DNA from 2 places in the Streptomyces sp. Y20 genome. Region 2 is predicted to be linked to the other one. Evidence: predicted binding sites of a transcription regulator. Region 2 holds the regulator's gene; the other holds the start of a gene.
The links. The regulator HspR, encoded in region 2, represses chaperone genes until heat shock. The targets are predictions, from matches to a motif close to TTGAGNNNNNNNNNCTCAA.
Positions count from the first base shown of each region.

Region 1: a site for HspR is predicted at 1,651-1,669, ahead of lon (endopeptidase La). Genes of this name have one in related genera too.

Region 1 covers NZ_JBIDDP010000007.1:320,543-326,816, reverse strand. Annotated here, with positions in the region: gene ACGFT1_RS20340 (spermidine synthase) at 1-598, opposite strand, end outside; gene ACGFT1_RS20335 (rhomboid-like protein) at 791-1,576, shown strand; gene lon (endopeptidase La) at 1,692-4,118, shown strand; gene ACGFT1_RS20325 (SpoIIE family protein phosphatase) at 4,711-6,274, opposite strand, start outside.
Region 2 covers NZ_JBIDDP010000003.1:238,097-244,370, forward strand. Annotated here, with positions in the region: gene ACGFT1_RS09370 (sugar ABC transporter substrate-binding protein) at 1-932, opposite strand, end outside; gene ACGFT1_RS09375 (heat shock protein transcriptional repressor HspR) at 1,351-1,800, opposite strand; gene dnaJ (molecular chaperone DnaJ) at 1,806-2,978, opposite strand; gene grpE (nucleotide exchange factor GrpE) at 3,012-3,665, opposite strand; gene dnaK (molecular chaperone DnaK) at 3,662-5,506, opposite strand; gene ACGFT1_RS09395 (MraY family glycosyltransferase) at 5,601-6,274, opposite strand, start outside.

The DNA of each region.
Region 1 (6,274 bases), on a different contig from region 2:
ACCCGGCATTCCGCAAGCTTCCTTCAAATTCCGGCGAGGGCTGCGCGGACCATATGGCGAGCACCCCGCCCGGTCTCAACACCCTTGCGCACGCGTCCAGTCCGGCCGGCGAGTAGAGGCTGCCGTTGTCCTCCGTGACGGTCCAGCCGGGCCCGTTGTCGATGTCGAGACACAGCGCGTCGAACGTGTCCGATGTCTCATTGACGTACGCCACGAGATCCGCTTCCACGATCCGGGTCCGCGGGTCGGCGAGCGCGCCGCCGGACACCTCCGCCAGCGGCCCCCGCCGGTGCCAGCCGATGACGGCGGGCTCGCGCTCCACCACGGTGATCCGCCCCCACCCCGGACCGGCCGCCGCGTGTGCGAGCGAGAACCCCACGCCCAGCCCCCCGATCAGCACGTCCGGCTCCGGCCGCCCGTCCAGCGCGGCGCGGGCGGCGTCGACCAGCAACCGCTCCGAGCGGCCGTCGGAGGTGTCCATCAGGAAGCAGCCGTTGGCGATGATCTGGAGCAGTGGGCCGTGTCTGCGCAGCACCACCTCTCCGTACGGGCCGTCGCGCCGGTCCAGGACCACGGGAGAGTCGTACAGGGCAGTCATGACCCCCATCCTGGCCCAACACGGCCCGGCCTTCACGGCGATTGCGGACGACGACGGCCGCCCCGGCAAGACGTGTACGGACGCGGCCGGGGGGTGAGAGGTTGCTGTGAATCCCGCTCCCGGGTGGCGTCGGTCATAGACAGCGGCACGCCGGACCCCAAGGGTGGACCGCGACGGAAGGAGCGCCGCACCGTGGAACGGATCGCGAAGGGCCCTGCGACGGCCGCGTCGCCGCCCCGGCCGGGGCCGCCCCTTCCCGGCGGCCCCGCCGCCGCGCCCTCGCCGGCCACCGGCCTGCTGGACGGCGTGCCCCGTCAGCGCGGTGCCGCGGCGGCGTCCGCCCCGGCCCCCGTGTGCAGGGCCGTACGGCCCTGGCGCCTGCTGCCCACCCCGGCCGGCACTCCCTTCACCTTCGCGTACGCGACCGTCCTGGCGGTCACCTCCGTGGTCGCGGCCGTGGCCGACCCCGCCCTGGTCCACGCCCTCCACCAGGGCTCCAGCACGGACGTCGCCCACCTGATACGCACGCCCGTGCCGGTGCTCACGGCGAGCGCGCTGTGGATCGCGGGCGGGATCGTCTCGCCGTACGCCCTCGCGTTCCTGCTGGTGCTCACCGCGCTGGAACGGCGCACGGGCGCGGTGCGGGCCGCCGGCGTCTTCCTGGCCGGCCACGTCCTGGCCACCCTCGCCACCGAGGTCCCGGTCGGCCTCGCCGTCCTGGCCGGCCACCTGCCACCGACCTCCCTGCACCGCCTCGACTACGGCATCAGCTTCGGCGTCGCCGCCAGCATCGGCGCGCTGGCCGGACTGCTCCGCCCCTGGCTGCGCTGGCCCCTGCTGGTGCCGGTGGCCGGGACGCTCCTCGGCGACCTGTACGCCTACGCGGACCCCCTGACCAACTGGGGGCACCTCATCGCCCTGGCGATCGGCGTGACCGCCTGGCCGCTCGTCCGGCGCCCGCACCGGCCGGCCCGGTAACGGCCCCACCTGCACCGATCCCGTGATCGCTCACGGCGAACACCCGATCGGGAACATCAGGGGCAGCCAGAACATTGAGTCGGCATAGCTCAAGTTGACTGCCGAAGGGGAGATCATGGCTGCTGAGTCACCGGCGTTCACGCTCAACCTGCCGCTGCTGCCGCTCGACGACGAGGTCGTGCTGCCCGGCATGGTCGTCCCGCTGGACCTGAGTGACGCCGAGGTGCGGGCCGCCGTGGAGGCCGCCCAGGCCGCCGCGCCGGAGCCTGCCAAGCCCACCGTGCTGCTGGTCCCGCGCATCGACGGCACGTACGCCGGCACCGGCGTCCTCGGCACGGTCGAGCAGGTCGGCCGGCTGGCCGACGGTGACCCCGGGGCCCTGATCCGCGGCCGGAGCCGGGTGCGCATCGGCGCCGGCACCACCGGCCCGGGCGCGGCCCTGTGGGTCGAGGGCGCCCGGATCGAGGAGAGTGTGCCCGAGCCGCTGCCGGGCCACGTCACCGAACTGATCAAGGAGTACAAGGCGCTCGCCACCACGTGGCTGAAGAAGCGCGGCGCCTGGCAGGTCGTGGACCGCGTCCAGGCCATCGACGACGTGTCCGCGCTGGCCGACAACTCCGGCTACTCACCCTTCCTGACGACCGACCAGAAGGTCGCCCTGCTGGAGACCGCCGACCCGGTGGCCCGGCTCCGGCTCGCCACGCAGCAGCTCCGCGACCACCTCGCCGAGCAGGACGTGGCCGAGACCATCGCCAAGGACGTCCAGGAGGGCGTCGACAAGCAGCAGCGCGAGTTCCTGCTGCGCCGCCAGCTGGAGGCCGTCCGCAAGGAGCTGCGCGAGCTGAACGGCGGGAACGGCAAGGACGCTGCCGAGGAGTCCGACGACTACCGTGCCCGGGTGGAGGCCGCCGACCTGCCGGAGAAGGTCCGCGAGGCCGCCCTGAAGGAGGTCGACAAGCTGGAGCGCGCCTCCGACCAGTCGCCCGAGGGCTCCTGGATCCGCACCTGGCTGGACACCGTCCTGGAGATGCCCTGGAACGAGCGGACCGAGGACGCCTACGACATCCGGGGCGCCAAGGCCGTGCTCGACGCCGAGCACGCCGGCCTGGAGGACGTGAAGGAGCGCATCACCGAGTACCTGGCCGTGCGCAAGCGGCGCGGTGACCGGGGACTCGGCGTGATCGGCGGGCGGCGCGGCGGTGCCGTGCTCGCGCTCGTCGGGCCGCCCGGGGTCGGCAAGACCTCCCTCGGCCAGTCGGTCGCCCACGCCATGGGACGCACCTTCGTCCGCGTCGCCCTCGGCGGCGTCCGCGACGAGGCCGAGATCCGCGGCCACCGCCGTACGTACGTCGGCGCGCTGCCCGGCCGCATCGTGCGGGCCGTCAAGGAGGCCGGGTCGATGAACCCGGTCGTCCTGCTCGACGAGATCGACAAGGTGGGCTCGGACTTCCGCGGCGACCCGGCGGCGGCCCTGCTGGAGGTGCTGGACCCGGCGCAGAACCACACCTTCCGGGACCACTACCTGGAGGTCGAGCTGGACCTGTCCGACGTGGTCTTCCTCGCCACCGCCAACGTCCTGGAGGCCATCCCGGAGGCACTCGCCGACCGTATGGAGATCGTCCGGCTGGACGGCTACACCGAGGACGAGAAGGTCGTCATCGCACGCGACCACCTGCTCCCGCGCCAGCTGGAGAGGGCCGGCCTGCACGGGGACGAGGTCACGCTCGACGAGAGCGCGCTGCGCAGGCTCGCCGGCGAGTACACCCGGGAGGCGGGCGTGCGGACCCTGGAGCGGTCCATCGCCCGGCTGCTGCGCAAGATCGCCGCACAGCACGAGCTGGGCGAGCGGGAACTGCCGTTCACCGTGACGGACGGCGACCTGCGCGGCCTGATCGGCCGCCCCCACCACGTGCCCGAGTCCGCCCAGGACCCGGCCGAGCGCCGCACGGCCGTGCCCGGCGTGGCGACCGGCCTCGCGGTCACCGGCGCCGGCGGCGACGTGCTCTTCGTGGAGGCGTCCCTCGCCGACCCGGAGACCGGCGGCGCGGGCCTGACCCTCACCGGTCAGCTCGGTGACGTGATGAAGGAGTCCGCGCAGATCGCGCTGAGCTTCCTGCGCAGCCACGGAGCCGAACTGGAGCTGCCGGTGGCCGACCTCAAGGACCGGGGCGTGCACATCCACTTCCCGGCGGGCGCGGTCCCGAAGGACGGCCCGAGCGCGGGCGTCACGATGACCACGGCACTCGCCTCGCTGCTCTCCGGCCGTCTGGTCCGCACCGACGTCGCCATGACCGGCGAGGTCTCGCTGACCGGCCGGGTGCTGCCCATCGGCGGGGTGAAGCAGAAGCTCCTCGCCGCCCACCGCGCCGGGGTGACCACCGTGATCATCCCCAAGCGCAACGAACCCGACCTGGACGACGTCCCGGCCGAGGTCCTGGACAAGCTGGACGTCCACGCCGTGACCGACGTCCGCCAGGTCCTGGAACTGGCGCTCGCGCCCGCCGTGGACGGGGCGGCGCCTCAGGTGCCCGTGGCGGCGTGACGGACGCCGCGGCCTGGGGCCCGGACCCTCCCTGAGGGGTGTCCGGGCCCGCTCCGTGCCCGCTCTCAGCCCGGCCGCACACCGGGAGCACTCGGTAGGATGCAGACAGGAGCCAGCCCCCCCTGCAGCGGACCAGGGTGAGGGTGGTGGCTCGGTGAACACGGCGCCCGGACAGGCCGGTTGGCCGCCCAGAACCCCCTGCGGCCTGATCGGGGCCGAGATCGCGAGCTGGTGCAAGAAGCACTCACGGCTTCTCCTGGCACGGCGGCGGGCACGAGGGTGGCTCCGGCCATAGTTCCGGTTCCGAATCCGGCCACGGCGGTGGCGGTCACGCCTCCACCACCACCGTGCAGAACAACACCGACGTGACCGTTCAGCAGAATCAGTCCACGGGCAACGGCAAGCAGTCGGACGACGATAGGACCGCCCAGTCCAACAAGGGCGGCGGCGACCAGTCCAACAGCACGACACCAAGCAGACGAGCGACAAGTCCGGAGAGGATGGCGGCAAGCCTGACCGCCGCGACAGCGGCAAGACTCCGCCCCGCCGCTCCCCGCGGCGGGGCGGACCCGTGTCAGGGGGGCCGGCGGCGTCAGAGTGACTGTTCCGCCCAGACCGTCTTGCCGACCCGGTCGTGCCGGGTGCCCCAGCGTTCGGCGAGCTGGGCGACCAGCAGCAGACCCCGGCCGCCCTCGTCGAAGATCCGGGCACGCCGCATGTGCGGGGTGGTCCCGCTGGAGTCGTACACCTCGCAGATCAGCTTGCTGTCCTGGTGGATCAGCCGGAGCTGGATGGGTGGGCGGCCGTAGCGGATCGCGTTGGTGACCAGCTCGCTGACCATCAGCTCCGTGGGGAACGCGGCCTCGTCCAGGCCCCAGGTGGTCAGCTGCTCGGTGGCGTACCGGCGGGCCAGGGAGACGACGGTGGGCTCGTTGTCGAGTTCCCAGGAGGCGACCCGGTCCGCGTGCAGCGCCCGGGTGCGGGCCACCAGCAGGGCGATGTCGTCGTCGGGGCGGTGGCTGAGCAGCTCGGTGAGGACCCGGTCGCACACCGACTCCAGTGACTTCGCGGGGCGGCCGAGCGCGTGGAACATCTTGTCCAGCGCCTCGTCGATGTCGTGGTCGCGGGCCTCCAGCAGCCCGTCGGTGTAGAGGGCGAGCATGCTGCCCTCGGGCAGTTCGGTCTCCACCGCCTCGAAGGGCAGCCCACCGAGCCCCAGTGGCGGCCCCGCGGGCACGTCGAGGAAGCGGACGGTGCCGTCCGGAGTCACCACGGCGGGCGGCGGATGGCCCGCCCGGGCGATGGTGCACCGGCGCGAGACCGGGTCGTAGACGGCGTACAGACAGGTGGTGCCGATGCCGCCGGCGGTGTCGGCGGCCGGATCCGCGCTGCCCTCGTCGGCGGCCAGTCTGAGCACCAGGTCGTCGAGGTGGGTGAGCAGTTCGTCGGCCGGCAGGTCGACGTCGGCCAGGGTGCGTACGGCCGTGCGCAGCCGGCCCATGGTGGCGGACGCGCGCATGCCGTGTCCCACCACGTCACCCACGACCAGCGCCACGCGCGCCCCGGACAGCGGAATCACGTCGAACCAGTCCCCGCCCACGCCGGCCCGGGTGGCGGCCGGCAGATAGCGGGTGGCGATCTCCAGTGCCGCCTGGTCGGGCAGCGTGTGCGGGAGCAGGCTGAGCTGGAGGGCCATCGTGGTCGTCCGGGACTTGGAGTAGGTGCGGGCCTGCTGGATGCCGGCGGCGGCCTTGGCGGTGAACTCCTCCGCGAGCCGCAGGTCCTCGGGCCCGAACGCCCCGCGCCGGGGGCGGCGGGCGAACAGGGCGACGCCGAGTGTGCTGCCCTGGGCGAGGAGCGGCACCGCCAGCAGGGCGCGCGCCCCGGACGTGTGCAGCCAGGCGGCGCCCGGGTCCAGCGCGGCCCACCCGGCGACGGCCGGGTCGGCGGTGTCGTACAGCAGCGGGCGGCCCGCAGCCAGGCACTGTGCGGGCGGCGAGTCCGCCGGGCACACGACGGCCTCACCGATACCGATACCGGTGCCGATGCCCGTGTCGGTGTCGGCCCCATGGGCGGGGCCGCCGCCGTTCGGCAGCGCGCGCAGGGCGACCCGGCGCAGCACGACCGGATCGGCGGGCCCGCCGGCCTCCTCGCCG
Region 2 (6,274 bases):
GTGAGGGCGTCGAACTGGATGTCCTTGCCCTGGATCTTGGTGACGGCGATCTGCGCGGCGGCGGCCGCCTCGTCCGGGTAGGACTTGTAGACGCTCATGTACTGCTCACCGCTCACCACCCGCTGGACGCCGTCCAGTTCGGCGTCCTGGCCGGTGATCGGGGGCAGTGCGGTGACGCCGGCCGCCTTCAGGGCCTTGATGACGCCGCCCGCCATGCCGTCGTTGGCGGCGTAGACACCGGCGATGTTGTTCTTGCCGATCTGCGCGATCGCCTTGGCCATGTTGGCCTCGGCGTTCTCCGGCTTCCAGCCGACGGTGTCGAAGCTCTCCGCGATGTCCACCTTGCCGTTCAGCTCGGAGAGCGCGCCCTCCTTGAACTGCTTGGCGTTCGGGTCGGTGAGTGAACCGTTCATCATGACGATCTTGTCGGAGGTGTCGACGCCCGATCCCAGCGCCTCCAGCAGGGTGCGGCCCTGCACCTCGCCGACGAGCTCGTTGTCGAAGGAGACGTACGCGTCGATCGGGCCCTCGGCGAGGCGGTCGTAGGCGATGACCGGGATGCCCGCGTCCTTGGCCTTCTTCACCCCGGGAGCGACGGCGTGCGCGTCCACGGCGTCGAGCAGGATGACGTCGACCTTGTCGTCGATCATGTTCTGGAGCTGCTCGGCCTGACGGGTGGCGCTGGCGTCCGCGTTGGCGTACTCCACCTTGCCCTGCTTCTTGGTGAGTTCGGCCACCTTGTCCTTGATGATGGGGTAGTCGAACTTCTCGTAGCGGGTGTTGGCCTTCTCGGGGAGCAGCAGACCCACGGTGACGTCGTTGCCCTTGGTCGGGCTCGCGCTCGCTCCGTCCCCCGTCGCGTTCAGCACGCCACAGCCGGCGAGCGAGAGGGTCATCGTGGACGCGGCCACGGATATGGCGATACGGCGCATGCGAGGGCTCACTTCAGGTGCGTTTCCGGACGTGGGTGCTGCAATACGACCCAGGTGTCTGAAAAGACAACGCGGAGGGCCCACCCGGCGTCAAGAAGAATCACTTAACGAGTGCGCAACGCCACGCACAGCTGACCCTGTGGAGGTTCCGCGAAATCCCCTTCAACTGCCCTTTACGGACCCTTCATCCAAAGGAAGTTCACGCGTCGGCAAAGTTCCGTACAACCCGCCCGGCCCGCCACGCCCCGTGATCGCGCACCTCCGGGCCGGCCTCGACTCGATCAGGAGAGCGAACAAACTCAGCCAGGTTCACGGCCGTCAGGAGCTGGGGACGCCGGCGCCCGGGGGCACACGGAAGGGGCCGACGGGATCGCTCCCGCCGGCCCCTTCCGGCCCGCTCGGTGCTGCCAGGTGCTGCTCAGTCCTGCTGCTGCCGCTTGGGCCGCCACACCACCAGCGCGCTGGTCTGCTGGACCTCCTGGTACGGCACCAGGTCGCGCCGGTAGGAGGCGTGCACGGCGGCCTCGCGCTGCCGCATGGCCGTCGCCGCGCCGTCCAGCGCCGACTCCAGCTCCGCCACGCGGGACTGGAGCGCGGCGACCTGGTTCTCCAGTTCGATGATGCGCTTGATGCCGGCCAGGTTGACGCCCTCGTCCTGCGACAACTGCTGCACCTGGCGGAGCAGTTCGATGTCACGGGCCGAGTAGCGCCGGCCCCGGCCCGCGGTGCGGTCCGGGGAGACCAGGCCCAGGCGGTCGTACTGGCGCAGCGTCTGCGGGTGGAGTCCGGAGAGCTGGGCAGCCACCGAGATGACGTAGACCGGGGTCTCCTCGGTCAGTTCATAGGGGTTGCGCCGACGGCCGTCCATCACTCTCAAGCTCCCTTCGCGGCCTCGAACAGCTCCGCCCGCGGATCCTCGCCCGCGGTCGCCTCGCGATACGCCTCCAGTGCGTCACGAGCCTTCCCCGACAGGTCCTTCGGGACACTCACCTCGACGGTGACCAACAGGTCCCCGCGGGTGCCGTCCTTGCGGACCGCGCCCTTGCCCCGCGCCCGCATCGTACGACCGTTCGGGATGCCGGGGGGCAGCTTCAGCGTGACCGGCGGGCCGCCCAGGGTCGGGACCCGCACCTCACCGCCGAGAGCCGCCTCCGCGAACGTCACCGGCACGGTGACGGTGAGGTTGTCGCCCTTGCGCCCGAACACCGGGTGCTGGCCGACGTGCACGGCCACGTACAGGTCGCCCGCCGGTCCGCCCCGCTCGCCGGGCGCGCCCTTGCCGCGCAGCCGGATGCGCTGCCCGTCGGTGACGCCCGCCGGGATGCGGACCTGCATCGTCCGGGAGGACTTCGCGCGCCCGCTGCCCTTGCACTCCATGCAGGGGTGCTCCGCGATCAGGCCGCGGCCCTTGCAGTCGGGGCAGGGGTCGGTGAGCGAGAAACCGCCGCCCGAGCCCCGGGCGACCTGCCCGGTGCCGACGCAGGTCGGGCACACGCGCGGTGTGCCGTTCTTGTCGCCGGTGCCCGAACAGGCCTTGCAGGGCGCCTGGGAGGACATCCGCAGGGGCACCGTGGCGCCCTCGATGGCCTCCGCGAAGCTCAGCGTGACCTCGGACTCGACGTCCTGGCCGCGCCGGGGCTGGGTACGGGTGCCCGCGGTGCCGCCGCGGTTGAACAGGCCGCCGAAGACGTCACCTATGCCGCCGCCGAAGCCGCCGGCCTGGGTGGTGCCCCCGCCGCCGAAGAGGTCGCCCAGGTCGAAGTTGAAGGAGCCGCCGGCCGTGCCGGGCCCGGGGCGGAAGCCGCCGTTGCCGAACAGGGCGCGTGCCTCGTCGTACTCCTTGCGCTTCTTGGGGTCACCGAGGATGTCGTTCGCCTCGGAGATCTCCTTGAAGCGCTCCTCCGCCTTGGCGTTCCCCTTGTTGGCGTCCGGGTGGAACTCGCGGGCGAGCTTGCGGTACGCCTTCTTGATCTCGGCCTCGGTGGCGTCCTTGGGGACGCCGAGGACCTTGTAGTAGTCCTTCTCGATGAAGTCCTTGGTGCTCATCCTCGACGTCCCTCCTTCCCCCGGGTCCTCACGTCAGCCCTCGTCCGGGCCACCGCTCTCCTTGTCGTCGGCCGCCGCGGCCTCCTCGGTGTCCTCCGCCTTGCCGGCCTGCGCGCCGGGCTGCGGCTCGGCGACCGCCACCCGCGCGGGGCGGATGGTGCGCTCGCCGATGCGGTACCCCGGCTGGAGGATCGCCACGCAGGTCGTCTCGGTGACGTCCGGCGCGTAGGAGTGCATCAGGGCCTCGTGGATCGTCGGGTCGAAGGGCTCGCCCTCCTTGCCGAACTGCTGGAGGCCCATCTTGGCCGCGACGGTCTCCAGCGACTCGGCCACCGACTTGAAGCCGCCGACCAGTTCGCCGTGTTCCCGCGCGCGGCCGATGTCGTCGAGCACGGGCAGGAGCTCGGTCAGGAGGTTCGCGATGGCGATCTCCTTGACCGCGGCCCGGTCCCGGTCGACGCGGCGGCGGTAGTTCTGGTACTCGGCCTGGAGTCGCTGGAGGTCGGCCGTGCGCTCGCCGAGCGCCGTGCGCACCTGGTCCAGCTGGGCCACCAGGCCCGGATCTGCACTTACGTCCCCGGCCGGGGCCGCCCCCTCATCGGGAGCGGCCTTCGGTTCGGCGTCGTCGGGGGTGGCGCCGGAGGGGACGTCGGGCTTCTCCTCGAAACCCGGGGTCTCCTCCGTCACGCGGCACCGTCCTTGCGCTCGTCGTCCACGATCTCGGCGTCGACGACGTCGTCGTCGGCCTTGGCCTCACCGGCACCGGCGGACGCGCCACCGGCTGCCTGGGCGCCCTGGGCGTCGGCGTACAGCGCCTGGCCCAGCTTCTGCGAGACGGCGGCGACCTTCTCCGTGGCGGAGCGGATCTCGCCGGTGTCCTCGCCCTTGAGGGCTTCCTTCAGCTCGCCGACCGCGGCCTCGACCTCGGTCCTGATCTCACCGGGGACCTTGTCCTCGTTGTCCTTGAGGAACTTCTCGGTCTGGTAGACGAGCTGCTCGCCCTGGTTGCGGGTCTCGGCGGCCTCGCGGCGCTTGTGGTCCTCCTCCGCGTAGCGCTCGGCCTCCTCGCGCATGCGGTCGACCTCGTCCTTCGGGAGCGAGGAGCCGCCGGTGACGGTCATCTTCTGCTCCTTGCCGGTGCCGAGGTCCTTCGCCGTGACGTGCATGATGCCGTTGGCGTCGATGTCGAAGGAGACCTCGATCTGCGGGACGCCGCGCGGCGCCGGCGGCAGACCGGTCAGCTCGAACATGCCGAGCTTCTTGTTGTAGGCCGCGATCTCGCGCTCGCCCTGGTAGACCTGGATCTGCACCGACGGCTGGTTGTCCTCGGCCGTCGTGAAGATCTCCGAGCGCTTGGTCGGGATCGTGGTGTTGCGCTCGATCAGCTTGGTCATGATGCCGCCCTTGGTCTCGATACCGAGGGACAGCGGGGTGACGTCGAGCAGCAGGACGTCCTTGACCTCGCCCTTGAGGACACCGGCCTGGAGCGAGGCGCCGATGGCGACGACCTCGTCCGGGTTCACACCCTTGTTGGCCTCCTTGCCGCCGGTCAGCTCCTTGACGAGCTCGGCGACGGCGGGCATACGGGTGGAGCCGCCGACCAGGACGACGTGGTCGATCTCGCCGAGCTGGATGCCGGCGTCCTTGATGACGTTGTGGAACGGCGTCTTGCAGCGCTCCAGCAGGTCGGCCGTCAGCTGCTGGAACTGGGCGCGGGTGAGCTTCTCGTCCAGGTGCAGCGGGCCCTCGGCCGACGCGGTGATGTACGGCAGGTTGATCGAGGTCTCGGTGGAGGAGGAGAGCTCGATCTTGGCCTTCTCCGCCGCCTCACGCAGGCGCTGGAGAGCCATCTTGTCCTTGGACAGGTCCACGCCGTGGCCCGACTGGAACTGCTTGACCAGGTAGTCGACGACGCGCTGGTCCCAGTCGTCACCGCCGAGGTGGTTGTCACCGTTGGTGGCCTTCACCTCGACGACGCCGTCGCCGATCTCCAGGAGGGACACGTCGAAGGTGCCGCCACCGAGGTCGAAGACGAGGATCGTCTGGTCGTCCTTGTCGAGGCCGTAGGCGAGCGCCGCCGCGGTGGGCTCGTTGACGATGCGCAGGACGTTCAGGCCGGCGATCTCACCGGCCTCCTTCGTCGCCTGGCGCTCGGAGTCGTTGAAGTAGGCCGGGACGGTGATGACCGCGTCCGTGACCTTCTCGCCCAGGTAGGACTCGGCGTCGCGCTTCAGCTTCTGAAGGATGAACGCGGAGATCTGCTGCGGGTTGAAGTCCTTGCCGTCGAGCTGGATCTTCCAGTCGGTGCCCATGTGGCGCTTCACCGAGCGGATGGTCCGGTCCACGTTCGTGACCGCCTGGCGCTTGGCGACCTCGCCGACGAGCACCTCACCGTTCTTGGCGAAGGCGACGACGGACGGCGTGGTCCTGGCGCCCTCGGCGTTGGTGATGACGGTGGGCTCGCCGCCCTCCAGAACGCTGACGACGGAGTTAGTCGTGCCCAGGTCGATGCCGACCGCACGTGCCATGGTTGATTCCTCCAGCTGACTTGAGTGGAACAGACTCAAGTGTGCACGAGGAGACGCGATGGGTCAACAGACCTGAGTCAGCGAGACTCAAGTCTTATCCGTTCCTTACGCGCAAGTGGCCTGTGACCTGCGTGGATGCCTCGCGCCGGGGCGGCTGCCCAGGAACGCGCGGCCCGCGTCTGGGCGGCGGGACGGGGACACGCAGCAGCACCAGCACCACCGGCAGTGCCGTCCCCGCGACCCACAGCGCGGCCCCGTCGCCCGTCCACCCCGCGTGGACGAGTACCCCGACGAGCACCGCCGAGAAGGAGCCGGCACCCAGCAGTACGACGGATCCCGGCGGGGTCAGCCCGATCCGCCGCAGCCGGTGCGCGAGGTGGTCCGGGCGCCGGCGCAGCAGCGGGTGCCTCGCCAGGAGCCGGGCGAGGACCACGAGGACGGCGTCGGCGGCGGCGACCGCACCGAGGCAGAACGCCACCGCCGCGCTCGGCCCGAGCGGGTACCCCGCGCGCGTGAAGACCACGGACGACGCCAGCAGGAACCCCGTGAACAGCGATCCGCACGCCCCCATGCCGACCCGCGCGGGATGCCAGTTGTGCATCAGGAAGCCGGTGAGGGCGGCGGCGAACACGCTCAGCAGCACGGCGAGCCCGTCCATCACCTCCGCGGCGGCACAGGCGCCCGCGCCGAAAGCGGTGATCACTCCGACCGTCCCCGCCAGGCCGTCGGCGTGGTCGAGGCCCTTGAAGGCCAGGGAGGCGAGCACGA